3 regions of the Pedobacter sp. genome follow, and region 3 is predicted to be linked to each of the others. Evidence: riboswitches for the same ligand, from Rfam matches in the RefSeq annotation. Region 3 holds a riboswitch; each other region holds the start of a gene.
The links. A riboswitch is a leader RNA that binds a small molecule or an ion and turns the genes downstream of it on or off. The one in region 3 is predicted to bind cobalamin.
Positions count from the first base shown of each region.

Region 1 (5,697 bases), 2.4 Mb from region 3:
ACATACAGGAAAGTGCTTCGATACCGGCTACAAGCGTACCAATACTGGGTTGGGTAAACATATCGAAATCAGCTAAATAAACTTGATTATTTTTCACCGCAGCAAGCTCATCCCAGCCTGGTTTAGCCGTTAGAACAGAGATTTCTTCACGGGTTCTGCCCACATCAAAGCCACATGGTGCAATAACCAAAACTTCAGGATTGTACCTGACAATTTTATCCCATGGTGTTACAATAGAGTCTCCTGCTGGATTAGAAAGCATATCTACACCACCCGCAGCCGCAATCTGGAAGGGAATCCAATGTCCACAATTATAAATAGGTGCTATCCATTCCATTAACATTATCCGCTTTAGTGGTGCTTTGTTGGCACGTAGAGTATCCAATATCCCATCTGTTTTCTTTTGAAGTGAAGCTAAATAATGAAGTGCTACTTCCTCTTTACCCATTGCCCGGGCAATCGTTAATGCACATTCAAAAACATCCTGCAGGTTGTTTGGAGACAAAGGAACAAGCTGAGGCTGTTTACTTAACTTCATAACTGCAGTTTCGGTACATACCGTATCAATATTGCACACTTCACAAACGTCCTGGGTAAAAACAATATCCGGCGCAATGCTTTCCAGAAGCTCGTCATCTACCCAATATAAGCTTTTTCCCTGCGCTTTAGAGGCAGAAAAAATACGATCGATTTCAATGCTCGAATAATGCTTGCCTTCCAGAATACAACGTACCACTTTAGGCGTGTGTTCGGCTTCTTTCGGGCATTCGAACGTTACACCATAAAGGTATTCCTGCAAGCCCATATCATAAATCATTTTGGTTGCAGCAGGCAAAAAAGAAACAACTTTCATAGAATTTAAATCCGTGTAATGAAATACTAAGTTAAAAAAAATCCCCTTCTGAATGGTTCAAAAGAGGATCTTAATTATAGAAACCTTAAAAAATTATAGGGTTTGTGCTTTAAGTTTAAGCACAGGATATTTTGCTTTTAACAATTCGAAACCTCCAAAAAGGATGGCTCCATAAATCAACGTTCCTTCTAAGAATCTAATTTCAAAAGGAATTGCTTTTACCAGACAGTTCCAAAAACCCGCTAAATCCTGAGTAAACAATGGGTTTTTGTACCACGACCCGAAATCACTAACAATCCAGTGGATAAATACAATCGCCAAAGTGGATAACAAAAGATTAGCTACGGTTACTTTTTTCAATAGTAATCTACCTGCTAACACCATTAAGATAATCGCCAAATAAGTATACGTTTCCTGAATCAATAAGATATCTACGTATTGTTTATATATGGTGGTGTATAATACTACATCACTAATTAACAAACTTAAAATCGGAAAAGCGAAAGCTTTTAAGTTATCTTTAAAATAGGCTCCCCCAAATAATGCTACCGCTCCAATTGATGAAAAGTTAGCAAACTGAAGTGCTTCAGAATTGAATGTAACCACTAAACGAAATACTGTAATGACTAAAATCATTAATAGTAAAGTTAAGTTACGTGGATTGAATCTTAAATTAGACATTTTATGGTTGATTTAATGTTATACAAAGTTAAGTTTTTTATCTGATATTAAAACTTACACCCGCGTTAAAATTGAAGCCCATTGTGCTGTAACCAATAAATTCATTGTATTTCTCATTCAGGATATTTTTCGCATCAAAGAAAATTTTAACGTTTTTATTGAACAGGGCATATTCAGCATAAGCGCTTAATAATTTGTAGTATGAGAGTTCTTCCACCATACCAGTTCCATAATTGGTATCAAAACGTTTACCGAAATAACGGTAATTGGCACTTACATATAGATTTTGGGTAGCATGGACTCCCGCATTTAAACCAAATGTATGTTTTGGTCTTCTGATAAGGTAATCAACTTGTCCATCTCCCCCTTTCACAAAGGCGTAGTAGCCGTTAAAATTAAAAACACCTAAATTCACAGCCGGTTCAATTTCAAAACCCTTAGCTTTTTGTTCTGAAGTTAAATTAATGTAGTTATAACCATTGCTAGCCGGAGCAATAATAGCGTCTGTAATATTACGTTTAAACGCAACTAACCTTAAGTTAAATTTTTCATCCGCAAAGCTGAAGTTTGCACCAGCTTCATAATTTTGAGATCGCTCTGGTTTGAGGTTCAGATTTGCACCAAACTGCCCAAATAACATACTCAAAGTAGGCACTTTAAATGCGGTTGAAACGGTACCAAAAAGTTTAATCTCTTTTATAATGTTGATGCTTGGGGTAATGGTATAAGTATAATTTTCTCCATATTGATCGTGTTTGTTATATCTTCCACCTACTTCTAAATTGAAAATGCTTAAGTCATGTAAAAATAATGAACCGTAAGCGGCAAAAATATTCGTTTTAGGTGAGTTTGATCCGCTTATTAATTTAACTGCTCTGTTGTCTACACCTACTAGTAAATCAAGTTTATCATTGATCTTCTGGTTGTAGAACAAATCAACAATATTGATTCTGCCATTACTTGAATAATTTGATGGAAAACCCATGAAAGTTGTTTGTGCATCATTCGAAGTCGTTTCATAGCTATAATTCAAAGTGACTTTACCTGTATTAAATTTATAAATAGAATTAACACCACCTGAGAATTGCTTTAAAATAGAATGATTATCTGGTGAGCCATCTGTGAAAGCATCTTCATCAATTTTATAATTTCCATAAAAATAGCGCAAAAACGGATTAACAGAAAAATTCTTGTCTAGCTGGATTCCGAAATTAGCATTTACACCATCAGCCTTGAAGCCATCTTTATCCATGGCGGCTGTACTTCCAACGGGTGCCGCAGCTTCAGAAATGCCATCAGTTTTATTATGCGTATAGTTTATATTGTAACTAAAACCCTCTACCCTTCCATTTAAACCAATGGTTCCTTTGTAACTCTCGTAACTTCCGGCAGAAGCTACACCGTAAATGGTATTTCCTTTAGGACCGGCTTTTTTGGTAATGATATTGATAACACCTGCAACGGCATCAGAACCGTAAATAGTAGACTGACCACCTCTCAAAATTTCAATGTGATCGATCTGATCTATTGAAAACTGGCGTAAATCAAAAGCCCCGCCATTTCCTGAAGGGTCATTCTGTACAATACCATCAATTAATACGACAGTATACCCGCTGGCGGCTCCTCTAAAAAAAACGGATTTATTTTGTCCCGGATTACCAGTAGCGCCAGAAACTAAAATCCCTGCTTGCTCATTTAATAGCTCTGGCAAAGATTTACCATGACTTCTCTCTAAAACTTCTTTACTGATAATGGTAACCACCTTACCCGTTTGCGATTGTTTCTGATCATTTTTAGTGGCGGTAATCACTACATCTTTTAGTTGCAGACTGTCTTGTGCATTGGCCAACTGGCTAATGGTTAATTGCACAAATCCCAGACTTGCGGCAATTAGAATACTTTTTTTGTTCATTTGATTGTGAGTTTTGCCCACAGCCAACAGATTAGAAAAGGAAATGAAAATACGAAATTTAAGTATCTCAATCCTAGCTTCAATCCCCGAAAGCTATGAAATTATACGCTGGTGGCAGGTATTCTGACTTACTCCCGGTTTTTCTACCTTCCCATTTCCGGATGAAAACAGTGGTTTGTAGAACGAAAAACCGTTACAGAGCTTACAGCTGCGGGACAGTTGCAGATTCACACTGCATTCCCTTTTAATTCCGATTTTAAAGCCGGAAACCAAAAGCGCTGCAAAGGTAACAAAAAAAGGTTTGCTTGTATATCAGCAAACCTTTGTAAAGAGAGAGCGGTTTTAATTAGTTTGGAGTCTTTAGTTTGGAGTCTCTAGTTTGCATGCAAATGAAACAATACCCTAAAAGACCGACCATAATGTTTATTGATGAAACACGGTGACCGCAGGGAAATGATACCCATCATATGATAAAGTATTCTTTAGTGTTCCTGCGGGATCATAGAAATACAAATTATTGATGGCATAATTGGCTCCATAACCTGATTGTACCGTTTGGATCACAACCTGATTTAATTTTGAATCAAAGCCGATCCCCTTACCATAGAAAATTTGTTTTTCCGGATTGGTTGCAAAAGGTGCATTCAAAGTGTTTGCATTTCCATCATATTTATACACTTCACTTCCACCACCAAAGCTTCCGGTTTTTAGTAAATAAACTACGTTGTCTTTGGTCGATGCAGCAATTGACCCCGCATGCCATGCTCCCCATGAAGAATAAGTGGTAAAGCTCAGGCTCACACTATCTTTAGCCAAAGTTTGCGGATCTGTTTGATACAGGTATTTAGCACCTGCATACCAAACTTTACCATTTGGAGTTTTGGCAAATCCTACCGTCATTCCTTTAATCTTTCTGTTTAAAGTATAATCTGAAGCATTGTAAATGAGTAATCCGTCTGTTGCACTGTGCATAAAAATGTAATTACCTGCTTTAATCATATCACCAACTTGTCCGTCTGCACCAACTAGCTTAGCATAGGCGGTCATATTTTTAAGGTTAACCAGGTAAACGCCACTTGAACTACTCAAAAGCCCTGTATTTTCATCAATTCCTAAAAAAGCCCGCCAATCGTTACCGCCCTTGGCAGCAATCCTGGCCTTTTCTTTCAATGTAAATGCATCAACTACTACAACTGGTCCACCAACTTTACTCACCAGGTATAAATTATTGTTAAAGATAGTCCCGTACTGCAGGGTTGAGCCTTCTGGTTTTAAATCTTTACCAGGATTTTCCCGTTTAAAAAGGCTGTCTGTTAATTTCCCGGTGCTGTAATCAAAGAAGTTCAGTTCTCCTGTGCCATGCCCGAACCATCCTTCGTTCACAATGAAAAATCCATTTTCATATTTTCCTTTAGCAACAGGTTGTACCTCGGGTTCTACTGCCGCATCCTTCTTACAGGCGGCGCCCAAAAGCGTGATAAATATTCCAATAAAAAGTTGTTTTGTGTTTAATGATCTCATTATATATTATTTGTGTATCTATTTAATTCCTAAATCTTGTGCGCCTTTAACTTCAGTAGATATCTCGCCCATCAGCGTATTCCCCTTTTCTCTTTGTGCGGTGTATACTTTTACAAAATCGATGGTTTTCAATTCTACTTTCTTACCTGTTTTATCTACTGCCCAGGAAATGTCGAAACCGTTATATTTATTGGTAGCATAATCATCTCCAATAGACCAGCTATCGGTATATCCCCAGTTAAACGCAGCGTTAACAAAAATGCTTCCTACCTTACCGAAAGTTGAAGGCAACAAGGTTCCCCTGAGGGTTAGTTTTTCCTGATCTGGCGCAAACTCCGGATAGAAGTTGTGTTTGTGAAAGTTATTTACGTCATACGTTCCACTTCCGCCCTGATTATCTGTCCAGGTTACATTGGCAAACCCTTTGGGGTTAACATATGTAATTTCGTAGTTTTTAATGGTTAAGGGGTTGTTGTACTCACTACCTGCCAGCTCATACCATTCATCATCAGGTTTACCATTTCCGTTCACATCCTGACTTACCATTACAATGCCTGGTTCTGCCCATGCAGTTGAGCCGCCAATCGGATTGCCGTAGATGGCAAGGTCATTTCCAGAATTATTGACTACTGAGTGATCAAATCCAAAAACAATGTAACCACCAAAGCCCCCTAAACTGATGAGGCTGGTTTTGCTTACATCGCCGATAATTTTTTGTGCGCCTGCAACT
Region 1 covers NZ_OZ257244.1:627,761-633,457, forward strand. The annotation lists gene ACQY77_RS02345 (ABC transporter substrate-binding protein) at 1-853, opposite strand, end outside; gene ACQY77_RS02350 (DUF6580 family putative transport protein) at 947-1,534, opposite strand; gene ACQY77_RS02355 (TonB-dependent receptor plug domain-containing protein) at 1,572-3,446, opposite strand; cobalamin riboswitch at 3,543-3,735, opposite strand; gene ACQY77_RS02360 (DUF5074 domain-containing protein) at 3,870-4,967, opposite strand; gene ACQY77_RS02365 (PKD domain-containing protein) at 4,986-5,697, opposite strand, start outside.
Region 1: linked by a shared signal. The riboswitch ahead of ACQY77_RS02355 (TonB-dependent receptor plug domain-containing protein) and the one ahead of metE (5-methyltetrahydropteroyltriglutamate--homocysteine S-methyltransferase) in region 3 are both predicted to bind cobalamin.

Region 2 (5,697 bases), 2.4 Mb from region 3:
CTTATAAAAAGTAATGTACCGGCAATTGGGGATATTGATTTGACCAATCCGCTTTGCTGTTTTAGATTCCAGCACTTCCACTTTATCCGACATGTTGACCACAACGTACAACCGTGATCCATATATTTTGATATCGTTGCCCACATCACCAAGTCCTAATGTAGCGTTGGGGTTAGCCTCATTGTAAATATTCTTGCGGTATACACCAGAACTGAAGTCGTAATAATCCAGCGAGGACTTGTTCGATCCCATATTAGCCTCGTTTAAAAGATAAAAACCCTTCAGTTCAACTGTTGGATCAGGAGGCAATTGTTCCTGTTCCTCAGGGATAAAACTATCTTCCTTCCTGCAAGAGAGGAACACAAGCAGCATACAGGCCAGCCACAAAATAGATTTGGTATTTTTCATAGTATTAAATTTTAGCACTGAGTGTAATCCGGAAGTTTCGTCCGGGCATAGGATAGTTGAGTACCACATCGTAGTACTGGTTAAGCAGATTATTTATCTCGACATTAACTTTATAATTCTGATGTGATCCGAAATAACCACCGATAGAAAGATCATGTGTATAGTAAGGCTTTACGTAGTTTACCGGTATATTGGCCTTTTGGCTGTAACGTTCACCGGTATAAATAAAGCTGTAGTTTAAGCTGTACCTGCTATGGGTAATACTTCCGGTAAATGAACCGCTGTGAACAGGAATATATGGAATCTGATTGCGGTACGTAAAACCGGTTTTGGTTACATCCAATGCTTTTTCGAATGTATAATTTAAATTGGTACTGAATTCGAACTCATTGATTAACCATAAAGTTTTAATATTGGTTTCCAGTCCTTTAATAGATACTGCATCCAGATTGAGCATTGTCCACCTGAATAAGTTAAGTGTGGGTACTGCAACAATTTTATCTTTTACCTGGTTGTAATAAACATCGGTTTGAACGGAGAAATTCTTTAGTGATCCATGTAAAGAGTGTGTGTTGTAGTTAAAACCTAAATCATACTGCTTCGTGTATTCCGGCCTTAAACTCGTATTTCCAATAAAAGTGTAGTACAGATCGTTGAAGGTTGGCATTCTAAATATAGATTTATAAAAACCTTTCAATCTAAAATTCGGACTTTGAAAAGGCTGCCAGGAAAACATGGCTGCTGGAGTATATTCTGTGCGGTTACCGGCGGCAGATAAAGTTTTAACTTCCTCGTTAATAACCGTAGCCAATACATTGGTTTGAAATTCGAATCTTTTTTTAAAGTATTTACCTGCCAGTACAAATAGACCTGTGCTGCGGCTTGGATAGGCAAAGTATTCCAGATTAGCATCCAGGTTCTGGTAACTATAATCGGCAGAGAAAGCAAAATGCAAATATGGCTTCATCTGGTACACATTGGCCACAGAAAGGTACCATTCTTGTTGTTTGTAGATATTATTTAGCGCACCCCTATCAGATTTAATAGTTGGATCATTGTAACGGGTGTAATCATTGGCATACTTGGCATTTAAAGAAATGTTATATCGCCGGTTTGGGTTGTTTTCATAATGGGTCTGAACAAATGAGTTATCATCCCATTGGCGCTGGCTAAAATCAAATTTATTGGAAACAATTGCTCCGGGGATACCACGTTCAGACCGATATTTGTAAAGCTTAACATTCCATTGGCTGCTATCTGCACCTTGTCCAAATGCTCCCCCTTCCAGGCGATAGGAATAAATATCTGCATTGGTACGAACAACTGTTGTATCGTAATATCCGTTGGTATAGCGGTATTTATATTTCCCGTTTGCATTTAAAAATGCTGCATTCAAGTTAAAGGCGAGGCGCTTGTTTATCTTTTGCTCATACAAAACCGCTGTATTAATAAAACCGAAAGATCCGGTTTTTACATCTGTACTGATGTTTTGATTTTTGTTTAAAAAAGTTGGTACTTTCGTTTTGATATATAAAGCACTTGCAGAAGCGAAGGCCTTTGCCGGCTGTAAAAGTTCACTGCGTTGCCCGCTGGTTAGCAAAAGTTCCGCTACGTTATCTAAAGTATACTTCCCTAAATCTACCTGCCCGTTTTGAGCATTACCCAGCTGCACACCATCATAAAAAACAGCGGTATGGTTGCTACCCATACTGCGCACATTAATGGTTTTTAATCCGGCTATGCCACCATAATCTTTAACCTGAACACCAGAAAAATAGCGGATAGCATCTGCAATTGATAAAGCATTCAACCTTTGCAGTTCTAAACCAGATAGTACCTGCAATGGCGTAGGCGAAAGGTGCTGCTTACTTATCCTTAACTGATTGATTTGAACTTCCTTAAGTTGATTAACCTTTACGGTATCAGCTTGTGCCCATAAAAAATCAGGGCATAATAGGGCTATCCAGAAAATGGAAGTGCCAATAAAAAACTGCATGATGCCACGTTGGGCAAGATGTTTAATAATCATTTTTGTTGCGAGTTATTACCCACAGCAAACAGATTTGAAGGAAATGAAAATACGAAAACCTTTAGTACCTCAATCCTAGCTTCAATCCCCGAAAGCTATGAAATTATATGCTAAAGGCAGGTCTTCTGACTTACTCCCGATTTTTCTACCTTCCCGTTTCTTAGAAACAGTGGCTAACTGATTGAAAAATCGTTATAGAGCTTACAGCTGCGGGACAGTTACAGAATTACACTGTATTCCCTTTTAATTCCGGGTGTAAAACCGGAAACCAAAAGCGCCGCAAAATTAGTAAAATTAAGCTAAATGTAAAATGGATGTTAAAGGATATCTTTCTTCAGGCAAAAGGTTAACTTTAAAAATCAATCCCAGCACATGAAAAAAACGGCTTTTATTTTTCTTTCCCTAATCAGTGTATCTGCAATGGCACAAAAAACCGATACTACGATGCTTCAAAAATTAATGGAATCCAAACCTGAGTTATTTGCCGGGATCTTAAATCATCCGGAACGCAACCAGGTTCAAATTCTATACACACAGATAAATCGGGATGCCCAAAACAAATCACATTTTAAAAGCTACAGCTATAACCTTAATCCCAACCATTACTTCTACCCTGCCAGTACCGTTAAGTTAGCTGCTGTAATTTTTGCACTGGAGAAAGTGAATACCCTAAAACATACCGGACTTACAGCGAAAAGCATTATGATAACAGATAGTGCATTTAAGGGGCAAACCAGGGTATCAAAAGATGAAAGTGCAGCAAATAAGCTTCCTTCTATTGAGCATTACATTAAGAAAATACTGCTAACCAGCGATAACGATGCTTTCAACAGGCTTTTTGAGTTTATTGGAAGAGCAGAGATCAATAAGAAGCTAAAGAAAAATGGTCTTAACCACAGTCGGATATTAAACAGATTGGCTATTGGAGATGCAGGCGAATCGGCAAAGCATACCAATCCGATTAATTTTTTTAATGGTGATAAATTAGTTTACAGTCAGCCTGCTCAGTATGATCCGAAAGAATATGCGTTAAAACTCAGCAACCTGGTAATGGGCAAAGGTTATTTAGACAGTGCAGAGAAACTGGTAAATAAACCTTTTAGCTTAGCCAATAAAAATGCCTTTTCCATTTCAGATCAGCAAAAACTAATGCGCAAACTGCTTTTCCCCGAATCATTTCCGGCAAAGGAACGATTTAACTTAAGTACCGAAGACTACAAGCTGATATATACTTTTATGAGCATGTACCCAACAGAAAGCCAATATCCTAAATATGATGAAAAGGAATTTTGGCCAACCTATGCCAAGATGCTTTATTATGGCAGAGAAAAGGACGTGTCTCTGGATAAAAACATCAGAATTTTTAACAAATATGGCGATAGTTATGGTTTTATTATTGACAATTCTTATTTCGTGGATTTTAAAAATGGTATTGAATATTTACTTACTGCCGTAGTACAAAGCAATAAAGATGAGATCTACAACGATGATAAATATGATTATGAAACAGTTTGTTTTCCTTTTATGAAAAATCTTGGGCAAGTCATTTATCAGTTAGAAATGGATCGGAAAAAGGATTTTAAACCGAATTTAAGTAGATTTGCACTCGATTATTAATAGCGCCTCACTTTATGCTATTGAAGATTAGTTTTCCCTACGAATGATTAAGAAAAGAATAAAAAGAAGTCTACGCGTATCCAAATACATTTTATATAAAGAAACACTTGTTGATAGCAGAGAACATTTTTGGTCCTTTATGGGGGCATTTATTGGCATAGGCCTGATAGCCCTCTTTCAAAGTAATATCCTTTCCAATACCGAAAACATCTTCCTTATCGGATCCTTTGGGGCTTCTAGTGTGCTCATTTATGGCAACATCCAAAGTCCACTTGCACAGCCGAGAAACCTGATTGGAGGGCATGTCATCTCTGCAATTATTGGAGTAACAGTACACAAGCTTTTACCTGACTTAATCTGGCTTACAGCCCCTACTGCTGTTGGTTTATCGATTGTTTGCATGCAATTTACAAAAACCATTCATCCTCCCGGTGGGGCAACAGCACTTATTGCGGTAAGTGGTGCACCTAAAATTGTAGGATTGGGTTATTGGTATGTCTTATCGCCCGTTTTAACTGGCTGTACCATATTACTGTTCGTTGCATTAATATTTAATAACATCACGCCTAAAAGAAGATACCCAACCAACCCTAGGTTTACGCGTTTCGTGAAAAGGACATTTTTCCGCACAAAAGTTATTCGGTAAATTGTTTTAGACCTCATTTATAATAGGGGAACGATTCGGATTTACCCCAGAGTACACAGAGGTGTAAACTTTGTGGTAAAACAACATGGGCCGAAGCAATCCTTTACCATTTGTAGTGACCTTTCAAACAACTTTATCTGTTTTATAACCAACTACATTTATCATTTTGATTATTTCCCTTAATATTTAGCCTGTTTTTATACTTTCATTTGTATAAATGGTCATGGTAGGCTTTAAAAATCAAAGACTTAACCAGACCTACACCCAGATTTAACCAAATTATTATGAGAAAAAAATCCTACCTATTGCTGTTTTTGACAGTGTTTTCCTTATTGCCACTTTTTGCGCAAAAACGTATCGGGAATGAAAGTCCGGAAGCTAAAGTAAAGCGAATGCAATGGTGGACGAATGACCGTTTTGGTATGTTTATCCATTGGGGGCTTTATGCTATGCCTGCGCGGCACGAATGGGTAAAAAGCAGGGAAAGAATTACCAATGAAGACTATCAAAAATATTTTGATCAATTCAATCCAGACCAGTTTCAACCAAAAGTTTGGGCTAAAAAAGCCAAAGCTGCAGGTATGAAATATGCAGTATTAACCACCAAACATCATGAGGGCTTCACCTTATTTGACAGTAAACTTACCGATTATAAAGCCACTAACACCCCGGCAAAACGTGATCTGGTAAAAGAATTTGTAGATGCATTCAGAGCAGAGGGAATTAAGGTGGGCTTTTATTATTCATTAATTGACTGGCATCACCCGGATTATACGGTAGATAGAATTCACCCTCAGCGTCCTGTAAAAGAAAGCGATTCTGCTTATGCGAATGTGAATAAGGGGCGTGATATGTCGAAATATAGAAAATACCTGTATGATCAGGTAACAGAAGTTTTGACCAAATATGGAAAAATAGATTTACTATGGCTCGATTACTCGTTCGCTGGCAAATATGGTAAAGGAAAAGATGATTGGGGCTCCATTGAATTGCTTAA
Region 2 covers NZ_OZ257244.1:634,602-640,298, forward strand. The annotation lists gene ACQY77_RS02370 (YncE family protein) at 1-408, opposite strand, end outside; gene ACQY77_RS02375 (TonB-dependent receptor) at 413-2,437, opposite strand; cobalamin riboswitch at 2,536-2,725, opposite strand; gene ACQY77_RS02380 (serine hydrolase) at 2,810-4,054, shown strand; gene ACQY77_RS02385 (HPP family protein) at 4,098-4,700, shown strand; gene ACQY77_RS02390 (alpha-L-fucosidase) at 4,985-5,697, shown strand, end outside.
Region 2: linked by a shared signal. The riboswitch ahead of ACQY77_RS02375 (TonB-dependent receptor) and the one ahead of metE (5-methyltetrahydropteroyltriglutamate--homocysteine S-methyltransferase) in region 3 are both predicted to bind cobalamin.

Region 3 (5,697 bases):
TCTGTATAATGTCGTTAAATTCAGAATAGCACATATGTGTGTGGATCTGTGTTTCATCTTTAACCCCAGCAGCAGAAATTCTGAAGGCCTTAACAGCCCAGTTAAGATAGTTTTGCCAATCCGCTTTGCGCAATGGAAGCCCTTCTCTTATGGCAGGTTCATCAATCTGGATGATTTTAATACCGGCATTTTCTAAGTCAATAACCTCATCTCTAATCGCGAGGGCAATTTGTGTACAGGTTTCTGAACGGGGTTGATCGTTTCTGACAAAGGACCATTGCAAGATGGTTACCGGGCCGGTTAACATCCCTTTCATGTATCTGGAAGTTAAGGATTGTGCAAACGATGTCCATTTTACTGTCATTGGTTTAGGGCGCGAAACATCGCCAAAAATAATGGGTGGTTTCACACAGCGAGAACCGTAGCTTTGTACCCATCCGTTTTTAGAAAAGGCAAAACCAGCCAGTTGCTCTCCAAAGTATTCTACCATATCATTGCGTTCAAATTCGCCATGAACCAAAACATCGAGGTCTATTTCCTCTTGCCATTTAACGGCTTTGGCCGTTTCTTCGGCAATTAAGCTGTTATATTCTTCATCAGTAAATAATCCTTTTTTAAACTTAGCTCTCCAGCTTCTTACTTCAACTGTTTGTGGAAACGATCCAATAGTTGTAGTGGGGTATTGTGGTAGGTTTAACGATTGCTGCTTAATTTTTCTGAGCGAAAAAGGATTTGATCTTTCTGAATCTTTTGTTTGTAAAGCTTTAACACGTTGCTTAACCAACTGATTATGAATTAGTGTTGAGTTTTCCCTGTTATTAATAGCAATAAGGTTTTCTTCTAGTTTCTGCTGGGTAGATGCAGGGTTTTCTTGTGTGGCAATCTTTTTCAAAGTAACTACTTCGGCGACCTTTTGTTTAGCAAAAGCCAGCCATTGTTTAACTTCTGCAGATAGGTTTTGTTCATCCGTTTCATTATCTAAATCTACTGGAGAATGTATGAGGGAACACGATGGAGCAATCCATACCCTGGCTGCACCTAAATGTTTTACGGCCTGAGTAATGAGGGCACTGGATTTAGAGAAATCATTCTTCCAGATGTTTCTACCATCAACAAGGCCTAATGATAATATTTTATCGTCGCCAAGCGCTGCAATAACCGATTCAAGTTGATTTTCAGCTCTCACCAAATCGATATGTAATGTATTAAACGGTAGTGAGGTGGTTAAAGTCAAGTTGTTTCCTAATCCTTCAAAATATGTTGCCAGAACTATTTTTAATTTTGGAAAGGCTTTTTTAATTTCCTTATACACAAATTGATATGCCGCCTGCTCCTTTTCGGATAAGTCTAACGCTAAAAAAGGCTCATCAAACTGAACGTACTCGGCATCTAAAGCAGCTAACCTGTTTAAGATATCAAGATACACAGGAAGAAGATTCTTAATTAAATCAATCTTTTCAAAGCCAGCTTCCTTTTCTTTGCCTAAGAGCAGGTATGATACCGGTCCAATAAGCACAGGTTTACTAATGATGCCCAGTTGCTTGGCTTCATAAAATTCATCGATAACTTTGGTAGAAAAGAGCTTAAAGGGCTGGTTTTTGTAAAATTCTGGTACGATGTAGTGGTAATTGGTATCAAACCACTTCGTCATTTCCATCGCTACTACATCCAAATCCTCTTTTTGATAACCTCTCGCCATGGCGAAGTAAAGATCAAGCTCTGCATTTCCCTTTCTCAAAATAACCTCGTTATATCTTTTTGGAATAGCGCCAAACATCAGGGAATGATCAAGAACATGATCATAAAAAGAAAAATCGTTTGAAGGAATAAGGTCGATCCCTGCTTCCTTTTGTAGCTGCCAGTTTTCGTGGCGGATGTTCTTACCCACCTGGAGTACATTTTTGTAACCTGTTTTTCCTGCCCAATAATTTTCGCAGATTTTTTTCAGTTCGCGGTGGCTACCAATTCGCGGATAGCCTAAATTTTGCGTTTTCATTCTTTTAAAGATTAAGTAAAAAATCATTTAAAAGCTCTTTTTGCAATATTTTACAGCTTTTTGGCTATAAATCGCTGGAAAAGTTTGAAGCATACAAAATCCGCTCTACTGCAGAAAATGCTTTGAGCACATGAATAATCAGATATTCTATTGTATTTATCAGACCTGACCAATGGCTTTATAACGCGAAAGCATCGTCAATTCGATAAAAGGCAGGTCTCCTGACTTATCCCCAGTTTTATCGCCTTCCCATACATTTAAAGTACAGTGGCATGAATGATAAAACTGTTGCCTTTTTTACAGACAAGACTTACAGTTGCGCGACAGCTCATGATTTTCACATGATTCCCTATTATCCCCGATATTACACCGAGGACCTTCACCGGTTGATGAAAAATAAAGTTAAGAACTTACATCAAGCGCAAATGTAACTAATAAGCAGCAGGATTTTGACGGTTTAGCTAATTTTTGGACAAATCCGGGTAAGTTTTATGTCTGTAACAAATTTAGCGCAAGCGAATTACAGCTGATAATCTATATTATATTTGGTTTATCCAATAAACTAAACTTATTATGATCAAAAACTACCTTAAAAAGCTCTCATTTATTTTTTTTCTGGTGGTTGGGTTTTCTGCTGCAGCTCAGGAAGTGCCCAGCCCTAAATCTCACTTTGGATTTGATATCGGAGAGAATTACCAACTGGCAACCTACACTCAAACAGAAGCCTATTTTAAAAAACTGTCAACACATTCCAAAAGAGTAAAATTGGTGGATATTGGAAAAACGGAAGAAGGTAGAAGCCAATATATGTTAATTGTGTCTTCACCAGAAAATATTCAAAAGCTGGAACGGTATAAAGAGATCTCGCAGCAATTGGCTCATGCCGAAATTACCACGGAACAAGCCAAATCACTCTCGCAAGAGGGAAAAGCGGTAGTTTGGATAGACGGAGGCCTTCATGCCACTGAGACGGTTGGTGCTCACCAATTGATTCAAACTGCTTACGAGTTTGCTTCTAAAACAGATCCTGAAACCATGAAAATTCTGGACAATGTAATTATCCTTTTTACCCATGCTAATCCCGATGGACAAGAACTGGTTACCAGCTGGTACATGAGGCAAAAGGACCAGAGCAAACGTACCTTATCCGGATTACCACGGTTATATGAAAAATATGCCGGGCATGATAATAATCGTGACTTTTTTATGCTGAACCTTAAAGAAACACAAAACATAGGAAGACAGCTTTTTATTGAGTGGTTACCACAGATTATGTATAACCATCATCAAGCAGGTCCTGCAGGTACTGTTGTGGCAGGGCCTCCTTATCGCGATCCTTTTAACTATGTTTTCGATCCAACACTCTTAACGAGCCTGGATGCTGTTGGTGCGGCTATGCATACACGACTTAATGTGGAAGGTAAACCGGGTTACACGCAAAGAGGTGGATCAGTTTTCTCTACCTGGTATAATGGTGGCTTAAGAACAACAACTTATTTCCACAACATGATTGGTTTGCTAACAGAAATCGTTGGTAGTCCAACACCTTCAGACATTCCTTTAGTACCATCGAGACTCTTGCCAAATAGCGACTCACCCAATCCGGTAACCCCAAGAAAATGGTATTTTAAAAATTCTATAGATTATTCCGTTTCACTTAATTATGCGGTTTTAAATTATGCGCAACGCCATCGGGATGAATTGTTATTTAATATTTATCAGATGGGAAAAAATTCTATTGATAGAGGAAAAACGGACACCTGGTCTTTCTCTCCTAAGAAAATAGAAGCAATTAACAATGCGGCGAAAAAGGCTGGTGCTTCTGCTTCTGCGGGAGAATCGGAATACGGACAAAGGCCGGCTATGAGCAATCAATATTTCGATACGGTGATGAAGTTACCTGCAAACAGAGATCCGAGAGGTTATATCATCTCTGCTGATCAGGCTGATTTTAATTCTGCGATCAAGTTTTTAAATGCGTTAATCAGAACAGGGATAGTGGTTCAAAAAGCAACTGCAAACTTCAGCGTGGCGGGTAAGAAATACCCTGCCGGAAGCTATGTGGTAAAAACAGATCAGGCTTTCCGCCCACACGTTTTAGATATGTTTGAACCGCAAGATCACCCTAATGACTTTAAGTATGAAGGAGGTGCGCCAATACCGCCGTATGATGCCGCAGGCTGGACTTTAGCTTACCTTATGGATGTTAAATTCGATAGGATTTTGGAAAACTTCGATGGTCCTTTTGAACGCAATCCTTACGGGAAATTGTTGATTCCGGAATATAAACCTGTTTCGGCAGCAAGTTATGTTCTCAGCGCGGCACAGAATGATTCTTACACAACAGTAAATGATTTACTGAAGAATAAAGTTGATGTTTACCGTTCTGCTGAAAATGGAGATTTTTATGTTTCATCTACCGGAAAATCTATCCTGGAAAAAGCAAATGTTAAATTAAAAGCAACAGCATTGCCAAAAGATAAGACAAAAATTTCTTTGGCGAGGATTGCCCTTTGGGATACTTATGGAGGCTCTATGGCTTCAGGCTGGATGCGTTTTATCATGGAACAGTATCACTATAACGCCACTGTTATTTACCCTCAGGATATTGATGCAGGAAACTTAAAATCGAAATACGATGTGATCATTTTTGTTGGCGGAGCGATTCCTGGTCTTCAGCCAGGTGGCTTTGGCGGAAGAGCGGCAACACCAAATGCAGACGAAGTTCCTGCTGAATTCAAAAATAGATTAGGAAGAATAACCCTCGATCAATCTATCCCGCAATTGAAAAAATTTCTGTTGGATGGAGGAAATATCCTTACAATTGGTAGCAGTACAAGTTTAGCCTATCATTTAGGTTTACCAGTTAGAAATGCTATGGTAGAAATTGTTAATGGTCAGGAAAAGCGCCTGGTAAACGAGAAGTACTATGTTCCTGGCAGCGTATTAAATGTATCTGTTGATACAAAATCGCCTGCAACGTGGGGCATGGAAAAAGAAGCAGATGTATATTTCGATAATAGCCCGGTATTTAAATTAACAGGTGATGCAATTGCTACCAATAAAATTAAACCTTTGATGTGGTTTGAATCTGCAACGCCTTTAAGAAGCGGTTGGGCATGGGGTCAAGCTTATCTCCAGGATGGGGTAACTGCATTTGAAGCCAGCGTTGGAAAGGGAAAACTTCTTGCCTATGGGCCAGAGATTGCTTTTAGAGCCCAAACGCATGGGACATTTAAGCTGATCTTTAACCAGTTATATAAGTAACTATTATAAAGAAAGGGCGGTTAACCGCCCTCTTTTTATGTATAACTTAGTGTTATGATCTTGAGTAAGGGAAGTTCCTCGAAACTTTTCTCATCATGTGCTCAACAAGATCGTCTGTTGAGGTAGTAATGTTATCGTTCATGGTTTTGAAAAAGCGCCAAAGCAGGTCACCAGAAGTGCCACTATTCAATGTTAGTGTTAAGGTTCCTGTGCCAGTTTTACCACCCAGGCCGCCAAATAAAACAGCTGAGGCTATTGCGCCTGCTTCAGATTTAGATTGTTCTGTTTCGAAACTTCCACCTAAAACGGCGTCAACACCCAAAACTTTAGCAATCTCATCTTTAGTCATTTCATCTAATTTGTCAACAATTCCAGCTTTCTTTAACAAAATATTGGTTTTATCCGGTTCCTGGAATTCAACAGTATAGTTATTG
Region 3 covers NZ_OZ257244.1:3,056,670-3,062,366, reverse strand. The annotation lists gene metE (5-methyltetrahydropteroyltriglutamate--homocysteine S-methyltransferase) at 1-1,996, opposite strand, end outside; cobalamin riboswitch at 2,191-2,392, opposite strand; gene ACQY77_RS12335 (M14 family metallopeptidase) at 2,570-5,263, shown strand; gene ACQY77_RS12330 (hypothetical protein) at 5,316-5,697, opposite strand, start outside.